Regions from separate parts of the Geodermatophilus sp. SYSU D01186 genome, predicted to be linked through region 2. Evidence: riboswitches for the same ligand, from Rfam matches in the RefSeq annotation. Region 2 holds a riboswitch; each other region holds the start of a gene.

Region 1 (4,379 bases), on a different contig from region 2:
GGGCCGGTGCGACAGCATCGCGGCCATGACGACGACCGAGCGCACGACGCCCCCGCTGCAGGCCGACGAGCGCGAGACCCTGGAGGCCTGGCTGGACTTCTACCGGGCCACCCTCGCGCGGAAGTGCGACGGCCTGACCGACGAGCAGCTGCGCACCGCCGCGGTGCCGCCCTCGGGGCTGACACTGCTGGGCCTGGTGCAGCACATGGCCGAGGTCGAGCGGAACTGGTTCCGCCGGGTCCTGCTCGGCGAGCAGCTGCCGCCGATCCACGATCCGCAGGCCGAGCCCACCGGCCACGACGGCGGGTTCGACCTCGCCGAGGGCGCGTCCTTCGCCACCGCGCGGGCGACGTGGGAGGCCGAGGTCGCCCACGCCCGCGCCAACTGCGCCGGCCGCGACCTCGACGCGACGAGCCCGTTCATGGGCGGGCAGGTCACGCTGCGGTGGATCTACACCCACATGGTCGCCGAGTACGCCCGCCACGCGGGCCACGCCGACCTGCTCCGGGAGTGCATCGACGGGGCGACCGGCGTGTGAGCCGGCGGCGGGACCGCGGTCAGGACCCGCCGAGCAGCCGGCGCACGCAGCGGACCGGCCAGCCGGCCACCCGCACCGGCACGCCCACCACGGCGCGCACCGCGCGGCTCCCGAGCCGCAGCAGGTCGGCGTACTCGGCCGGCCGCGGCCCGCCGGCGGTCGCGGGCCGCCCGGCGGCCGGGCCGGGAGCCGGTGGGTCCTCGGCCGGCGGCGGGGTCGCCGGCACGATCAGGTCGACCGCCGTGCGGCGGCGCGGCCCCCGCAACGACTCGAACGACGGGATCGCCGGCGCGTCCGGCGACTCCTCCTCGGCGGTTCCCGGCCCCTGCAGCCCGGGAACCGAGCCTCTGGACTCGTCCCCCGGCGACCTGGTCGGCATGGCCCCGACCCTAACCGCGTCCCTCCGACGCCGTCGGCCGGTTCCCGGACGGCTCCGGGCGAGCGGGCCGGCGGGCCAGGACCAGGACCGCGACGGCGGCGGGGAGGACCGGCAGCGCCAGCAGCAGCAGCGCACCGGGCCGCTCGCCGCCGGCCGCGGTCACCGTCCCGGCGAGCAGCGGGGCCAGCAGTCCGGCGCAGCCCCACGCGGTGAACACCCGGCCGTAGACGGTGGGGAACGCGCGGGGACCGACCCGGTCCGCCGTCGCCGCGGGGACCAGCGCGGACACCGCCCCGTAGGCCAGCCCGACGGCGGCCGAGGCGGGCAGCACGGTGGCGGGCGCGGCCGACGTGGCCAGTCCGGCGACGGCGGCGGCGGTGACGGCCAGCGCGGTCGCCAGCGCCGGCAGGCGTCCCACGACGTCCGACCACCACCCGGCGGACAGCCGGCCGGCGAGGTTGCCGGCCGCGAGGAGCGAGACGGCCACGCCGGTGGCCCCCGGGCCGAGGCCACGGGCGGCCGCCAGCGGCGCGGCGGTGGCGAAGAGGACGAGTCCGGGAGCCGCGCCGCCGGCGAAGAGCACCCACAGCGCGACGAGCGCCCCGCCCGGGACCGGCTCCGCCCCGCGCGCCCGGCCGCTCCGGGGCACCCGGTCCGCCGGGGCCAGGACGGCGGCGAGCGCGAGCAGCACGGCCGTCGTCCCGGCCAGGACGGCGAGGCACGTGCGCCACCCCGCGGCGGGCAGCGCCGCCGGCGCCACGAGCCCGAGCAGCACCGGCCCGGCCGCGTAGGCCCCCACCACCACGCCGCTGGCGGTGCCGCGCCGCCGCTCGGGGACGCGGGCGGCCAGCGACACGGCGACGCCGTAGCCCAGCCCGTTGGCCGCCCCGAACAGCAGCCCGACGCCCAGCCACGGCAGCTCCGGCCGCTGCGCCGCGGCGGTCAGCCCCAGCCCGGTGCCGGCCAGGACGGCGGCGGCGGCCAGCAGCGCCCGCGGCCCGTACCGCCGCAGGCCGCGGCCCACCCCCAGCAGGCCGACGGTGAAGACCACGACCGCGGCCGCGAACACCCCGGGCCCGCTGCCGGGCGCCGCGCCGGTGTCGGCGCCCACCTGCGGCGCCACCAGGCTCCAGGCGAACAGCGTCCCCACCGCGAGGTCCGCGAGGACGCCGGCGGTGACCAGGCGGAGCGTCAGGGCAGGCCCGGAGGGTCCGTCGTCGGCTGGGGGTCTGGCCACGGTCCTCCCGGGATGACCTCGAGGCACGAGGCGGCCAGGATGGGCCACCCGGCGCCCCGGCAGCCACCCCCGTCGACGGCGCAGGGACGACTCCCGGTGGAGGCGCCGGCGTGCTTGGCTCCCGGCACGGTCCCCGAGGAGGCCCGATGCCCGTCCAGCTGAACCACACCATCGTCGCGGCCCACGACCGGGACGAGTCGGCGCGCTTCCTGACCGACGTCCTCGGCCTCGCGCCGCCGACCACCTACGGCCCGTTCGCCGTCGTCACCCTGGCCAACGGCGTCTCGCTGGACTTCATGGCGGAGGACCCGGTCATCCCGCGGCACTACGCGTTCCTGGTCACCGAGGAGGAGTTCGACCAGATCCTCGGCCGGATCCGCGCCCGCGGCCTCGAGCACTGGGCCGACCCGTTCGCGTCCCGGCCGGGTGAGATCAACACCAACGACGGCGGCCGCGGCGTCTACTGGCCCGACCCGAACGGCCACGTGCTCGAGGCGATCACCCGCCCGTACGGCGGCTGAGGCACCGCCCGGACACTCGCGGCCGCGCGTCTCGCGGCGCGGCGCACCGCCGGTCGGACGCGCGCTGCGCCGGTCCCGCGGAGCCGGCGGTGCACGAGCACACCGGCAACCAGGCCCCCCCCCCCCGATCCCCGGCGACACGCCAGGGCGGCCGTGAGTGACCTCACCGACCCCACCCGCACCTCGCGGCGCGACCAGCGACTTCCCCGCACGGCCCCTCGCTTGTGACCGGCGTTACGGCGACAGTCCACATCACGGGTCGTAGCGTTTTGGCTGCGTTCAGCTAAGAGAACGTGGCACCGGTCCGCCAAACCCTGCCCACCGGCTGCCAACCAGATCCCTCAGGGCAGGGGTGGGGGACCCAACGTTCCCGGCGCGTCCGACGCGCCTCGGGGTGAAGCCGCGCACCGCGGCCGGGCACCGATCGCCCGAACCCGACAGCTCACCTCGCCGGCGGTGATCGGAGACCACACACCCATGGCAAAGCACCGCGCGCCTCGTTACGTCCGCACCAAGAAGGCGCTCTCGAAGGCCCCCGTCGCAGCCGGCGCCACCGTCGTCGGGATGGGCATCCTCAGCACCCCGGCCAACGCCGCCACCACCCACGACTGGACCGGCGTGGCCCAGTGCGAGTCCGGTGGCGACTGGGCCATCAACACCGGCAACGGCTACTACGGCGGCCTGCAGTTCAGCCCGTCGACCTGGGCCGCGTACGGCGGCACCGACTTCGCGCCCCGGGCGGACCTCGCCACCCCCGCCCAGCAGGTCGAGATCGCCGAGCACGTGCTCGCCGGCCAGGGCATCGGCGCCTGGCCGGCCTGCGGCAAGCTGCTGACCGACGGCACCACCGCCGCCGCCACGGCTCCCGCGGCTCCCGCGGCTCCCGCCGCCGCGCCCGCCGCGGCGCCCGCCCCGGAGGGTCCGGCCGCCGACACCGCCGCGCCGTCCGCCGACCACACCGTCCGGCGCGGCGACACCGTGGCCGAGATCGCCGCCGCCCACGGGGAGTCATGGCGGTCGCTCTACGAGCGCAACATCGCGGTCATCGGCGCCGACCCGAACCTGATCTTCCCGGGTCAGGTGCTGCTGACCAGCGGGGCGGCGGCGGCCGCTCCGGCGGCGGCGGCCGCTCCGGCGGTGGCTGCTCCGGCGGCGGCTGCCCCGGCGGCGGCTGCCCCGGCGGCGGCTGCCCCCGTGGACGCCGCGCCGGTGGACGCCGCGCCGGCCAACGTGGCCGCGCCGGCTTCCGCTCCCGACGTGGATCCCGCCCCCGTCGTCACGCCGGAGCCGGCCGCGGCGCCCGCGCCGGAGGTCACCCCGCTGCCCGAGGTCGAGCCGACCCCGGCCGCCGCGGTGATCAGCAACAGCGCCGGCGCCGTCCAGCCCAGCGCGCAGGCCGCCGCCGACGCGCTGGTCACCAACGTGCCCGGCGTCGCCGGCATCACCATCGGCGGGACCCGCGCCAGCGCCGCCGACCCGCACGGCCACCCGTCCGGCCTCGCGCTGGACTACATGGTCGGCTCCGACGCCGCGCTCGGCGACGCGATCGTGGCCTACCACGTCGCCCACTGGGACGAGCTCGGCGTGGAGTACGTGATCTGGCAGCAGCGGATCCTGACCTCGCCGACCGGCGCCTGGAAGGCGATGGCCGACCGTGGCGGCGCGACGGCCAACCACATGGACCACCCGCACGTGAACTACCGG
Region 2 (4,379 bases):
CTGCAGGAGGTCAGCGGAGGGCCGGGGCGCTGACGGCGTCCGCCGACGCCGGGGAGGTGAGGGGCCCGGAGAGCACGGTGCCGAGCACGGCCGCCGCGGCGAGGACGACGGCCAGCCGCGGCGAGCCGCTGACCAGCAGCGCGGCCACCGCGCCCCCGAAGACGACGACCTTCACGAGGACGGCGAGCGCGGCCACCTGCACCACGGCCTGCGGCGCAGCGAACACGCCCCACAGGACGGCCACCCCCAGGGGTAGGCCGAGACCGAGGAGCCAGCGGCCGGCCGTCGTCGCGCCGGCGGTGGCGCCCCAGTACCCGAGCGCACCGAGCGCGCCGAGCTCCGCGGCGAACGCGACGCCCGCCCAGGCCCACTGCCATGCCTGCGCCATACCCACCTCCTGTTGTGAACAGTGCTCTCTTTCGAGATCAGTGTTCACGAGCGCGTCGGCGCGGTCAAGGTCCGGAGACGCGCGGAGCCCCGGTCGCGTCGTGCGACCGGGGCTCCGGGATGACCCCGTCCAGGGCACCGCCCCGAGCAGGCGAGGGGGAGAGGACGGGGCCCTTTCTCAGCCGGCGATGCGGTTGAACCGCGGCGTGGCGCCCATGGCGTCGACGCTGGCGACCTTGACGACGTCGCCGGAGGTCGGCGCGTGCACCATCTGGCCGTTGCCGAGGTAGATGCCGATGTGGCTGACCGGGCTGTAGAAGGCGACCAGGTCACCGGGGCGCGCCTCGGCCCGGGACACCTGGGTGCCCATGGACGCCTGCATGCGGCTGGAGTGCGGCAGGCTGATGCCGGCGGCCTTGAAGGCGTACTGCACGAGCCCGGAGCAGTCGTAGGAGCCCGGCCCGGCCGCCGCCCAGACGTAGGGCTTGCCACGCTGGGCCATGGCCGTGTCGATCGCGGTCTGGACAGCCCCGCTACCGACCACCACCGGCGCGGAGGCCGCGGGCGCCGGCGCGGAGCGCTCGGCGCGGCTGGCGCGCTCGGCCCCGCCACCGTGGGCGGTCGCGGCCGCCTCGAGGGCGGCCCGCCGCTCGTCGGCGGACAGCCGGGCGTAGTCGGCCTGGTAGGCGTTGATCTGCTCCTGCAGGTCGGCCTGCTGCGCGGCGACGGCGTCGTACTGCGCCTGGGCCTCGGTGGCGGCGCGGTCGGCCACCGCCTGGGCCTCCGCGGCGACCTCGCCGGCCGCGACGGCCTGGTCCAGCAGCACGTTCTGGTGGCCGGCGACGGTCTCCAGCAGCGTGACCCGGTTGACGAACTCCTCGGCCGAGCCGCTGGTCATGAGCGCCTGCAGCGAGCCCATGCTGTCGCCGGTGAAGGCACTGCGGGCGATGCCGCGGACCTGCTGCTGGGCCGCGGTCACCGCGCCCTGCGCGTCGGTCACCGCCGCGGCGGCCTGCTGGGCGGCGGCCTGCTGGGCGGCGAGGGCCTCGCGGGCCTCGTTGAACTCCTCGGTGACGACCTCCAGCTCGTGGCCGCGGGCCGCGACCAGGGCGGCGGCCTCCTGCGCGGTGGCCGGCTCCTCCGCTTCGGCGGACGACGGCACGAGGGTGATGCCGAGGGCGCCGGTGACGGCCAGGACGAGGGCAGCGCGGCGGGCGGTGCGAGGGGACGCCATGGGGCGGCGGCACTCCGTTTCTTCCACGGCCGCCTACCGGGTTAGCTGACGGGTTCGGGCGGGAAGGCGCCCGGCGCGCCGGCCACGGCCGTGCGCGCTTCACCCCAGTGCTGCGGTGGGTCCCCGGCCCCGCGCCCCCGGGGAGGAGGGCGCGTGCTCGGCGGCGTCCTCGGGGTGTCACCCAGGTTGGTGACGGAGCGCCCCGCCGGACACACACACCGTAAGGGCCGTGACGCTGCCGTGACAATTACCTGGATGTGATTTGGTGGACTCTCGACTCCATCCGCCACACACGCGGGACCGGTGGGTCCGGTGGTGCCGGTGGGGTTTGGCGACCGCTCCCCGCGAGCACGTCCAGCGCATGGACCTCAGACGCCCCCTGGCCGCCCTCCTCCTCGCCGGGGTGCTCGCCGGGTGCAGCAGCACCGAGACCGGCGGGAACACCGACGTGAACCGCAACGAGCAGGACTGCGGCACCGCCGAGCAGGCTCCCGGGCAGGGCTGCGAGGAGAGCGAGGACGCGCCCGCCGAGGGCAGCTGACGGTGCCGGCACCGGCTACGGTCCGCCGGTGAGCGGAGCGGGCGCGTACGACGCCGTCGTCGTCGGTGGTGGGCACAACGGGCTGGTGGCCGCGGCCTACCTGGCCAGGGCCGGCTGGTCGGTGCTGGTGCTCGAGCGCCGCGAACGGGTGGGCGGCGCCGCGGTCAGCGAGCAGGTGTTCCCCGGCGTCGACGTCCGGCTGTCGGCCTACTCGTACCTGGTGAGCCTCCTGCCCGACCGGATCGTCGCCGACCTCGACCTGGAGGTGACCCTCGCCGACCGCGCCGTGGCCTCCTACACCGCCGTCCCCGGGGGCGCGGGGCTGCTCGTGGAGCGGGACGAGGGGCCGGCCACGGCCGCCTCGTTCCGCGCGCTGACCGGCTCAGACGCCGAACTGGCCGGCTGGCAGCGCTTCTACGGCCGCCTGGCCACGCTGGCCGAGGACCTCGCCCCCACCCTCATCGAGCCGCTGCTCTCCCCTCAGGAGCTGGCCGGCCGGCTGCGCGACCCGCAGCTGTGGCAGGACCTCCAGCAGCGCCCCCTGGCCGACGTCGTGGGCGACCACCTGACCTCGGACGTGGTGCAGGGCGTGGCACTGACCGACGGGCTCATCGGCACCTTCGCCGACGTGCACGACCCCGGCTCGGCCGCCGGCCGCTGCTTCCTCTACCACGTGGTCGGCAACGGCACGGGGCGCTGGCGGGTGCCGGTGGGCGGCATGGGCGCGGTCACCGGCGCCATGGCCGCCGCGGCCCGCGGGGCCGGCGCCGAGCTGGTCACCCGCGCCACGGTGACCGCGCTGGAGCCGCGCGCCGACGGCGTCACGGTGCACTGGACCGACGACGACGGCACCGAGCGCGCGGTGGACGCCGGGCACGTGGTCTGCGGCGCGGCGCCCGCGGTGCTCGACCGGCTGACCGGCGCACCGCCCCGGCCCACCACCGACGGCGCCCAGCTCAAGGTCAACATGGTGCTGGCGCGGCTGCCCCGGCTGCGCTCGGGCGTCGACCCCGCCATCGCCTTCGCCGGCACCTTCCACGTCGACGAGGCCGCGGGCCAGCTCGACGCGGCCCACGCGCAGGCCGCCGCCGGCCGGCTGCCCGACGTCATCCCGTTCGAGGTGTACTGCCACTCGCTGTCCGACCCCTCGATCCTGGGGCCGGCCGAGCAGGCGGCGGGGTACCAGACGCTCACCCTGTTCGGCCTGCACACACCGGCGGCGCTGTTCCGCGACGACCCGGTGGGCACCCGCCGGGAGGCGGTGCGGCGGGTCGTCGCCCAGCTCGACGCGCACCTGGCCGAGCCGCTGCTGGACTGCCTGGCCCGTGACGGCGACGGCGAGCTCTGCCTGCAGGCGGCGTCCCCGCTGGACGTCGAGGAGTCCCTCGCGATGCCCGGCGGCCACATCTTCCACGGCGACCTCGCCTGGCCGGTGGCCGCGACCCCGGACGAGGTGGGCACCTGGGGCGTCGCCACGGCCCACCCGCGGGTGGTCGCCGCCTCCTCGGGGGGCACGGTCCGCGGCGGGGCGGTCAGCGGCCTGGGCGGCCACGCGGCGGCCCGCGCCCTGCTGGACCGCCGCTGACCCGGCCCGCCTTCCGCACGGGCGGAACGGCGGGCCGGGCTCGCGTCGGCTACTTGAGCATGAAGCCGGCGTCCACCTGCACAGTCGAGCCGGTGATCCACTTGGCCTCGTCCGAGCAGAGGAAGGCCACGACCGCCGAGACGTCCGCCATCGGCATCGCGTCGACCGGCATGAGGTTGAACCGCATCGCGTTACCGAGCTCCTCGTGCTCCTCCAGCCACTTCGGGAAGTAGTCGTTGTTCGACATGGGGGAGTCCACTCCGGTCGGGTGGAGGGTGTTGACGCGGATCATCTCCGGCGCGAGCTCCCGGGCCAGTGTGCGCATGAGGCCGACGATGCCGTGCTTGGCGGCCGTGTAGTGCGTGCAACCGGCGACACCGCGGAGCCCGGCAATGGACGACGTGATGATGATCGATCCACCGTTGCCCCCGGCGCGCATGTGCGGGACGACGGCTCGACAGGCCTTGAACACACCCGTCAGGTTGATGTCGATCATGTCGTCCCACTGCTCGTCGGTGAGCTCCCAGGTGCTGTCCGACAGGCTGAGGATGCCGGCGTTGGCGAGCAGGAAGTCGATCCGACCGAACTCGCTCATCGCCGTGTCGGCGAGGCGCTGCATGTCCGCGGTGCTG
Region 3 (4,379 bases), on a different contig from region 2:
CGGTGAGCACCGCCAGGTCGAGCGCGTCCAGCCGGTGGGCCACCGCTCCTCCTCCCCGAGCTGGTCGATCTGACCACCTCGACGCCGTCGACGGCCGCCGTCCTGCCCCGATCGGCCAGCCCGAGACGGTCATCTTGCCCATCCCGGGCGCCCGGAGGTGTGCTGGACGCACGCAGGGAGACGGGATCATCCGGGAGGGCGACATGACCGCCACCGAGCCGCACGGGACCCTCGAGCAGGTCCTCACCGACGACGAGCGCCTGGCCGAGCTCAGCGCCGAGCAGCTGCGGCAGCTGGTCGGGCTGGTCGAGCACGACCCCGCCACCGACCCCTTCCCGGTCAGCGGCTGGGACGCCCTGGTCTGGATCGCGGGCAACGCCACCCAGACCGCCCACTTCTTCCAGTCCGCGTTCGGGATGGAGCTGGTCGCCTACTCGGGGCCGGAGACCGGCAACCGGGACTCCCGGGCCTACGTCCTCCGCTCCGGCGCCGCCCGGTTCGTGGTCACGGGCGCCTACTCCCCGACCAGCCCGCTGGCCGACCACCACCGCCGGCACGGGGACGGCATCGTCGACATCGCCCTGGCCGTGCCCGACGTGGACCGCTGCGTCGCCCACGCCGCGGCCCAGGGGGCGACCGTCCTCGAGCCGCCGCACGACGTCACCGACGAGCACGGCACCGTCCGGCTGGCCGCGATCGCGACCTACGGCGACACGCGGCACAGCCTGGTCGACCGCTCGCGCTACACCGGCCCCTACCTGCCCGGGTACGTGGCGCGGACGTCGGCACACCAGCGGCGCCCGGGTGCGCCGCGGCGGCTGTTCCAGGCGATCGACCACGTCGTCGGCAACGTCGAGCTCGGCGCCATGGACCGCTGGGTGGACTTCTACCGGCGGGTCATGGGCTTCACCAACATGGCGGAGTTCGTCGGCGCCGACATCGCCACCGACTACTCCGCACTGATGAGCAAGGTCGTCGCCAACGGCAACCACCGCGTGAAGTTCCCGCTCAACGAGCCGGCCGCGGGCAGGAAGCGCTCGCAGATCGACGAGTACCTGGAGTTCTACGGCGGCCCTGGCGCCCAGCACGTCGCGCTGGCCACCGGCGACATCCTCGCCACCGTCGACGCGATGACCGCCGAGGGCGTGGAGTTCCTCCCGACACCGGACTCCTACTACGAGGACCCGGAGCTGCGGGCCCGCATCGGCACCGTCCGCGTGCCGGTGGAGGAGCTGCAGCGCCGCGGCATCCTGGTCGACCGCGACGAGGACGGGTACCTGCTGCAGATCTTCACCCGGCCGACCGGCGACCGGCCGACGGTGTTCTTCGAGCTGATCGAGCGACACGGTTCGCTCGGCTTCGGCAAGGGCAACTTCAAGGCGCTGTTCGAGGCGATCGAGCGGGAGCAGGAACGCCGCGGCAACCTCTGATCCCGGGCGGTGTCGTCACAGCGCGTCAGCACCGGCCGGGGTGTCCGCGCGAGCCGGTCGCCCGGTTTGTCGCCCCCCTGGTGCCGACCTAGCGTGACGGCGTCCGGACGGGTCGTTCCGTCACTCCCCTGTGACACCGGCCGGACGCCGCCGAACCCTGCGCCGGCCCGTTCCGCCGGCACCAGGGACCGGGGACCCACCGCAGTACTGGGGTGAAGCGACCGCGGCCTCGCGAGGGCCGTGGACGCCGGGCGCCTTCCCGCCCGAACCCGTCAGCTAACTCGGTAGGCGGCTGTGGAAGAGAGGACAGACCCGCCCACCATGGCGACGTCGCACGCCCCTGCCCGCGCGCTGCCCCGCCTCCTGGTCGGCCTCGTCGCCGCCGGCGGGCTCACCCTGACCAGCCTCCCCGCGGCGTCGGCCGCCCCCGGCGATCCGGCCACCTCACAGGACGCCGCCGCGCTCGTCGCCGCCAAGGCCCACGACCTCGAGGTCGTCACCGAGCAGTTCAACGAGGCCCGCGAGCGGCTGCGGACCAGCCAGGACGCCGCCACCGCGGCCGGCGCGGAACTGGCCGCCGCCGAGGACGCCCTCGCCACCGCTCGCGAGCAGGTGCGCGCGGTCGCCCGCGGCGCCTTCACCGGCGACCGGCTGAGCACGCTGTCGGCCATGCTCACCAGCGACTCGCCGGAGGAGCTGCTCGACCGCGTCGGCACGCTGCAGACCATCGCCGACCACAACAACGGCGTCCTCGGCGGGGCCCAGCAGGCCGCCGGCGACGCCGACGCCGCCCGCGCCTCCGCCGAGCAGGCGGCCGCCGACGCGCAGGCCCTGGTCGACCAGGTCGCCGCGAAGCAGGCCGACCTCGACCGGCAGGTGGCGCGGTTCCAGGCCGAGTACGACCGGCTGGTCGCCGAGGAGGAGCGGGCGTCGCGGGAGGCCGCCGAGCGCCGGGCCGCCGAGGAGGCCGCACGGGCCGCCGCCGCACAGGCCGCCACGACGCAGGCGGCCCCGGCACCAGCCGCCCCCGCACCCGCCGCCCCGCCGGCCCCGGCCGCCGGCGGCGCCCGGTCGGCCGCCGCACCCGCACCCGCGCCTGCTCCCGCCCCCGCTGCGCCCGTGGCCGGCGGCAGCGCCGCCGCGCAGCGGGCCGTCGAGACCGCGCTCGCCCAGCAGGGCGACCCGTACGTGTGGGCCGCGGCCGGGCCCAACTCCTTCGACTGCTCCGGGCTGGTGCAGTACGCCTACGCCGCGGCGGGCATCAGCCTCCCGCACTCCAGCCGGATCCAGTCGACGATGGGGGCCCCCGTCTCGCGGTCGGCACTGCAGCCCGGTGACCTGGTGTTCTTCTACAGCCCGGTCAGCCACGTCGGCATCTACGTCGGCAACGGGCAGATGGTGCACGCCTCCACCTACGGCCAGCCGGTGAAGGTCGCGTCGATCGACTCGATGGGCGGCTACAACAGCGCCCGCCGCATCGCCGGCTGACCGCCCCGCCTGCGGCGATCATGGCGTCGTGACCACGCCGGAGCGGCCTCCGGCGGTTCCGGCGCCATGATCACGGGGAGAGGCGGCACCGTCAGTGGCCGCGCCCCCTGGGCCCCTTCCGGCGCCGCTCCGCTCCTCGGTCGCTGGCGCTCCCTGCGATGCTCACGGCACCGTCAGTGGCCGCGGAACGCCTCCTCCAGCCACCACGACGGCTCGTCGGCGGCCACCTTGGCGTCGATGAGCAGCGGCGCCGTACGCGGGCCGGCCACCCAGTCGGCCACCGCGGCGAGGTCCTCGACGCCGCGCACGGTCACCCCGACGAAGCCGTACCCGCGGGCGATCGCCGCCAGGTCGGCGTCGGGGAAGCGGACGGTGTCCAGGGGGTGGCCCTCCGGCCCGAAGTGGTGCACCTCGGCGCCGTAGGCCGCGTCGTCGTAGACGACGACCACCATCGGCAGCCCCAGCCGGACCACCGTCTCCAGCTCCGAGGCGCTCATGAGCGCGCCGCCGTCGCCGAGGGCGGCCACCGGCAGCCGGTCCGGCCGGGCCAGCGCCGCGCCGATCGCCGAGGCCAGCCCCAGACCGACGGACTGGAAGGCCTGGGTGAAGCAGAAGCCCTGCTCGTCGGGGACGTCGAGGAACATGCTCGGGTAGCCCATGAAGTTGCCCGAGTCGACGGCGACCACGCGCTCGGCCGGCAGCAGGTCGTCCAGCGCGATGGTCAGCGTGCGCGGGTCGATCCGTCCGGCGCCCCCGACCGGCGCGAAGGGCACGTCCCGCCAGCGCACCCGGTCGGCGATCGCGGCGCGCACGTCCGGCGTCCGGTAGCCCTCGACGGCCCGCTCCCCGAGGACGGCGGCCGCGGCCTCCGCCGTCCTCCCGACGTCGCCGACCACCCCGAAGGTCAGGTCGCGGTGGACGCCGAGGGCCGCGGGGTCGTCGTCGACCTGGACGACGACGGCGGAGCGGCCGATGAGCCGGCCGTGCCGCATCGTCCACATGTTGAGCGCGCACCCCCAGCCGACGACGAGGTCGGCGCCGCTGATCAGCTCTGCGGCGAGCGGCGAGGCGAACCCGCCCGAGACGTCGAGCGACCACGGGTCGCCGCGGAAGAGGCCGCGCGCCACCGCCGAGGTCGCCAGCAGGGCGCCGCAGCGCGCGGCGAGGTCCTCGAGCGCCGCGCGGGAGCCCCGGGCACCGCGGCCGGCGACGAACACCGGCCGCCGGGCGTGCCGCAGCGCGTGCACGAGCCGCTCCACGTGCTCCGGGGTCACCACCGGCTCGGCGGGAGCGGGCACCGGCGGGGGCCCGGACGGCACCGGGAGCTGCGCCACCTGCACGTCCAGCGGCAGGTTGAGCAGCACCGTCCGCCGGCCGTGGACGGCGGCCCGGACCGCGGCGGCCACCTGGTCCAGCGCGTCACCGGCCGAGGTGACCCGCATCGGCACCGCGCCGACCGCG
Region 4 (4,379 bases), on a different contig from region 2:
GCGCCACGGCCCCGGCGCGGGGGTTTCACGGCCACGCCGGGGCCGGTCGGCCGACGGGGTGCCCTCGGACGGCGTCGCCCAAACCCCCGTGTCGGACGTTGGCGGGCGGGGCGCACCCGAGGGAACGCCCCAGGGCCCCGCCCGCCGACCAGCATGCCGCCGACCGGTGCACCCCGCAACAGATGTCTAGGACGTCTGCCGATCGGCGTGGGCACCATAGGGTCGCACTGTGGAGGTCTGGTTCAACCCGTCCTGTTCCAAGTGCCGCACCGCGCGCGACCACCTGGAGGAGGCCGGCGTGGAGTACACCCTGCGCCGCTACCTCGACGACCCGCCGACCGAGTCGGAGCTGCGCGCCGCGCTGGGCGCGCTCGCGCTGCAGCCGTGGGACGTCACGCGGATGTCCGAGCCGCTGGCCCGCGAGCTCGGGCTGCGGGACCTCCCCCGGGACGCCGACACGTGGGTCCGGCTGCTGGTGCAGCACCCGAGGCTGATCCAGCGCCCGCTCGTGCTCACCGACGACGGCCGGGCGTGGGTCGCCCGGGACGACGAGACGCTGACCGAGGTGGTCGCGGCCGCCCGCGACGCGCACGGGCGGCCGTGACCGCCGGGGAGGCGGTCAGCCCCGGTAGTTCACGTGGACGTGGTCCATGTGGTTGGCCGTCGGGCTGCCGCGGTCGGCCATGGCCTTCCAGGCACCGTTCGGCGAGCTGAGCATCCGCTGCTTCCAGATGATGTAGTCCACGCCCAGCTCGTCCCAGTGGGCGATGTGGTACTGGGCGATCGTGTCCCCGAGCGCGGAGCTGGTCATGTAGTCCAGCGCCAGGCCCGAGGGGTGGCCGCCCGGGTCGGCGGCGCTGGCACGGGTGCCGCCGATGGTGATGCCGGCGGCGCCGGGCACGTTGCTGACCACCGCGTTGGCGGCCGCCTGCGCCGGGGGCTTCGTGGGCCCGGCGGTGTTGGTGATGCGCGCGACGGTGGTGGCCGCGACGCTCCCCGAGGCCGCGGCCGTTCCGGCGGACCCACCGGAACGTTGCGGGGCGGCCTTCGCCGCCTGGGCGGCCTTCGCGGCCTCGGCGGCCTGCGCGGCCTCGGCAGCCTTCGCGGCCTCGGCGGCCTTCGCGGCCTCGGCAGCCTTCGCGGCCTCGGCAGCCTTCGCGGCCTCGGCGGCCCGCGCTGCGGCCTCCTCCTCGGCCTTCCGGCGGTCCAGCTCGGCCTGGTCGGCGGCGGCCTGGGCCTGCTGCGCCGCGGTCTGCTCGGCCTCGCGGCTGCTGCGGCTGGCGGTCAGCTGCTCGAGCGACTCCAGGTCCGGCGTCGCCTGGGCGGCGGGGGCGGAGTCGGCGGTCAGCCCGAGCTCAGCGGCGACGCTGACCGACTCCGACGGCCCGGCCTCGGCCTGCGCGGCCGGGTCCGAGCCGAACAGGACGTTGACCATGAGGGCGCCGGCGGTGGCCACGCCGAGGTACAGCGCGGGACGGCGGACGGTCGCCGGGGGACGGCGGCGCGAACCGCTGCGGCGGTCGGCGGCGCGACCGGTTGTCGTGCGGGGGTCCATGAGGGGGTGTGCTCCGGGGTCTACGGCGCAGCGGCGCGCCGGAGGGCGGCGGGCTGCGGGGGCGAGCGGGCAGCGGGGCTGCGGTCGTCCGGGCGCCTGCGCGGGTCACCGGGGAAGCGGCGGTCAGCCGGTCGAGCGGAGGTGCTCGAGGTGGGCCCGCGGGCGGCGTGCGTCAGGGACGGCCGCGTGCGATCAGGTGCGCGGGGGCACCCGGCTCGGGCGGTACCGGCTCGGGCAGGGTCGTGCTGCAGGGCAAGGGCGCGCCATCCGGCGGCTCTCCGTTCTTCCGATGGCCGCCTACCGAGTTAGCTGACGGGTTCGGGCGGGAAGCAGCCCTACTCGTTCCGGACGGATGCCCGGAGCGGGATTCACCCCAGTACTGCGATGGGTCCCCGGCTCACCCCGGAGGGCGACTCGGCGGCGTCCGTTCGGGGCTCCCCGGGCGGGGACGCGACGGTCGAGCGGACCACCCCACCGTAACCGTCGTTATGCAGTTGTGACAATCCGTGGCCGTCGTTTCGTCGGGTGACCCGCGTCGCGCAGCGCCCGATCGACGGCCGGACGGTGTAGGGGCTGGACCCTCAGCCGACGGGGACCGCCACGGCGCGCTCGACCGCGGCCGCGGCGTCGAAGGACGCCGGCACCGGCACCAGGGGCGGGCGCACGGTGCCCATGGGGTGCCCGTGCCGCCGCTCGGCGATGCGCTTGAGCATCCCCGGCGCGACGAACTCCTTGGTCATCGCCCGCACCTGCTGCAGGTGGGCCGACAGCGCCGCGGCGTCGGCCGCCCGCCCGCCGCGGACGTGCTGGTAGAGCGCGACGACCTGCTCGGGGACGATGTTGGCCAGCGCCGAGATCGAGCCGGTGGCGGTCAGCAGGCGGGCCGGCAGGTCGTCCTCGGTACCGACCAGCACGCCCTTGCCCGCCGCGTGCACGGCCTCGGCGTAGCCGGCCTCCCCGCCGGAGTCCTTCACCCCCCACACCGGCAGCGCGGTCACGAGCTCCGCGGGGACGGGCACCGCGTACTTGGGGATGTGGTAGACGACCACCGGGTGCCGGGTGGCGGCCAGGACCCGCTCGTAGAACACCCGCAGGCCCTCGGCCGCGGCCGGCCGGAAGTAGTACGGCGGGAGCACCATCACCGCCCGCACCGGCAGGTCCGCCAACTCCGCCAGCAGGTCCAGGGTGTCCGGCAGGTTCCCCTCCGCCACCGTCGGGACGACGTGCAGCGGCCCCACCTCCGGCAGCAGGGCCTCCAGCACGGCCAGCTTCTCCCGCGGGGACACCGACGGCCCCTCGCCGTTGGTGCCGAACGGGATGACCCCGGCCACGCCCTGCCCGGCCAGCCAGCGGACGTGGCCCAGGTAGGAGTCGACGTCGATGCTGAAGCGCTCGTCGTCGCGGAAGGGCGTCACGTTCGCCACGTAGACACCCTCGAGCACGCCGGCGGGGTCGTCGGGGTGCATCGTCACCTCCCGAGGTCGACGGTCCGGTCCAGGAACGCGGTCAGTTCACGGCGGCTGGGCAGGCCCTCGTAGTCGCCGCGGTCCTGCACGCAGAAGGCGCCCATGGCGTTGGCGGTGCGCAGACGCTCGGCCGGCCCGCAGCCCCACAGGGTGGCCGCGAGGTAGCCGGCGGCGAACGCGTCGCCGGCACCGACCGGGTCGAGCTGTCGGGCGGGGAACCCCGGGGAGGTCAGCCGCTCGCCGTCCACCCGGGCCGCGCAGCCGCGCGCGCCGAGCTTGAGCACGACCTCGGCGGGCCCGGCGTCGGCCAGCCGCTCCAGGCACGTGTCGTCGTCCCAGCCCCACAGGGCGCGGGCCTCGTCGTGGCCGGCCAGCAGGACGTCGACGTGCGGGAACATCGCCTCGCTGGCGGCGCGGGCCGCGGCCGGCTCCCACAGCCGGCTGCGGTAGTTGACGTCGTAGCTCACCCGCACGCCCGCCGCCCGCGCCGTCCGTGCCGCCCACGGCAGGAACTCCGCGGCCTCCGGGGAGAGCGCCCCGGTGATCCCGGTGAGGTGCAGGAAGGCCGCACCCTCGAGGACGGCGGGGTCGAAGGCGCCCGGGGCGAGGGTCGAGGCCGCCGAGCCGCGGCGGTAGTAGTGGACCCGCAGCGCCCCGGCGACCTCCTCGCGCAGGTAGAGGCCGGTCGGGCGGTCCGGCACCCGGCGCACCGCACGGGTGTCCACACCCTCGGCCCGCACCCGGTGCAGCACCAGCTCGCCGGGCTCGTCGTCCCCGAGGATGCTCACCCAGGCGGCCGGGACGCCCAGCCGCGACAGCCCGATGGCGACGTTGCTCTCCGCGCCGCCGATCGACAGCGTCACCGCCCCGGCGTGCCGGAGCCGGCCGGGCGCCGTCGGGACGACGAGCACCATCGTCTCCCCCGCGGTGACCACCCGCGGGACGGCCGCGGCGACCTCCCCCGGGTCACCCACCGAAGAGCTTCGCCAGCTGCTCGTTGAACGTCAGCACCGACAGGAAGCCGAACAGCAGGAAGGACCAGACCAGCGCGGCGACCCGCAACCCGCCCGGGCGGATCTCCTTCGGCAGCATCCGCCGGTTCACCAGGAGCAGCAGCGCCGAGTAGATGAACATCATCAGCCCGCCGGTCACCGCGGAGATGACCAGCAGGATCAACGGCTGCGACAGCCCGGACAGCAGGACGATGCAGCCGATCGCCACCAGGCCCCAGACCAGCGCGAAGTAGATCTTGCTCTCGTTCGCGTTGCGCAGGTACGCGGTCTTCAGGACGTCGGCCCCGAGCCGGCTGGTGTAGTCGACGATGCCCAGCGCGGCGGCGAACAGCGAGAAGGCACCGA

The links. Region 2 has a riboswitch for cyclic di-AMP ahead of ACI784_RS13285 (C40 family peptidase). Riboswitches for the same ligand answer to the same signal wherever they lie in the genome.
Region 1: linked by a shared signal. The riboswitch ahead of ACI784_RS12225 (LysM peptidoglycan-binding domain-containing protein) and the one ahead of ACI784_RS13285 (C40 family peptidase) in region 2 are both predicted to bind cyclic di-AMP.
Region 3: linked by a shared signal. The riboswitch ahead of ACI784_RS06535 (C40 family peptidase) and the one ahead of ACI784_RS13285 (C40 family peptidase) in region 2 are both predicted to bind cyclic di-AMP.
Region 4: linked by a shared signal. The riboswitch ahead of ACI784_RS12140 (hypothetical protein) and the one ahead of ACI784_RS13285 (C40 family peptidase) in region 2 are both predicted to bind cyclic di-AMP.

Annotation. Positions count from the first base shown of each region.
Region 1 is NZ_JBJGYW010000014.1:53,868-58,246, forward strand. Features, by position in the region: gene ACI784_RS12205 (DinB family protein) at 26-538, shown strand; gene ACI784_RS12210 (hypothetical protein) at 558-917, opposite strand; gene ACI784_RS12215 (MFS transporter) at 928-2,154, opposite strand; gene ACI784_RS12220 (VOC family protein) at 2,301-2,675, shown strand; cyclic di-AMP (ydaO/yuaA leader) riboswitch at 2,996-3,146, shown strand; gene ACI784_RS12225 (LysM peptidoglycan-binding domain-containing protein) at 3,153-4,379, shown strand, end outside.
Region 2 is NZ_JBJGYW010000016.1:19,704-24,082, reverse strand. Features, by position in the region: gene ACI784_RS13295 (hypothetical protein) at 1-33, shown strand, start outside; gene ACI784_RS13290 (DUF2568 domain-containing protein) at 11-388, opposite strand; gene ACI784_RS13285 (C40 family peptidase) at 566-1,621, opposite strand; cyclic di-AMP (ydaO/yuaA leader) riboswitch at 1,637-1,783, opposite strand; gene ACI784_RS13280 (hypothetical protein) at 1,983-2,162, shown strand; gene ACI784_RS13275 (phytoene desaturase family protein) at 2,191-3,747, shown strand; gene ACI784_RS13270 (mycofactocin-coupled SDR family oxidoreductase) at 3,797-4,379, opposite strand, start outside.
Region 3 is NZ_JBJGYW010000006.1:69,572-73,950, forward strand. Features, by position in the region: gene ACI784_RS06525 (Lrp/AsnC family transcriptional regulator) at 1-43, opposite strand, end outside; gene hppD (4-hydroxyphenylpyruvate dioxygenase) at 204-1,430, shown strand; cyclic di-AMP (ydaO/yuaA leader) riboswitch at 1,594-1,736, shown strand; gene ACI784_RS06535 (C40 family peptidase) at 1,752-2,918, shown strand; gene ACI784_RS06540 (thiamine pyrophosphate-binding protein) at 3,092-4,379, opposite strand, start outside.
Region 4 is NZ_JBJGYW010000014.1:36,667-41,045, forward strand. Features, by position in the region: gene ACI784_RS12135 (ArsC/Spx/MgsR family protein) at 230-604, shown strand; gene ACI784_RS12140 (hypothetical protein) at 620-1,555, opposite strand; cyclic di-AMP (ydaO/yuaA leader) riboswitch at 1,835-1,985, opposite strand; gene ACI784_RS12145 (dihydrodipicolinate synthase family protein) at 2,137-3,021, opposite strand; gene ACI784_RS12150 (sugar kinase) at 3,024-3,995, opposite strand; gene ACI784_RS12155 (Nramp family divalent metal transporter) at 3,988-4,379, opposite strand, start outside.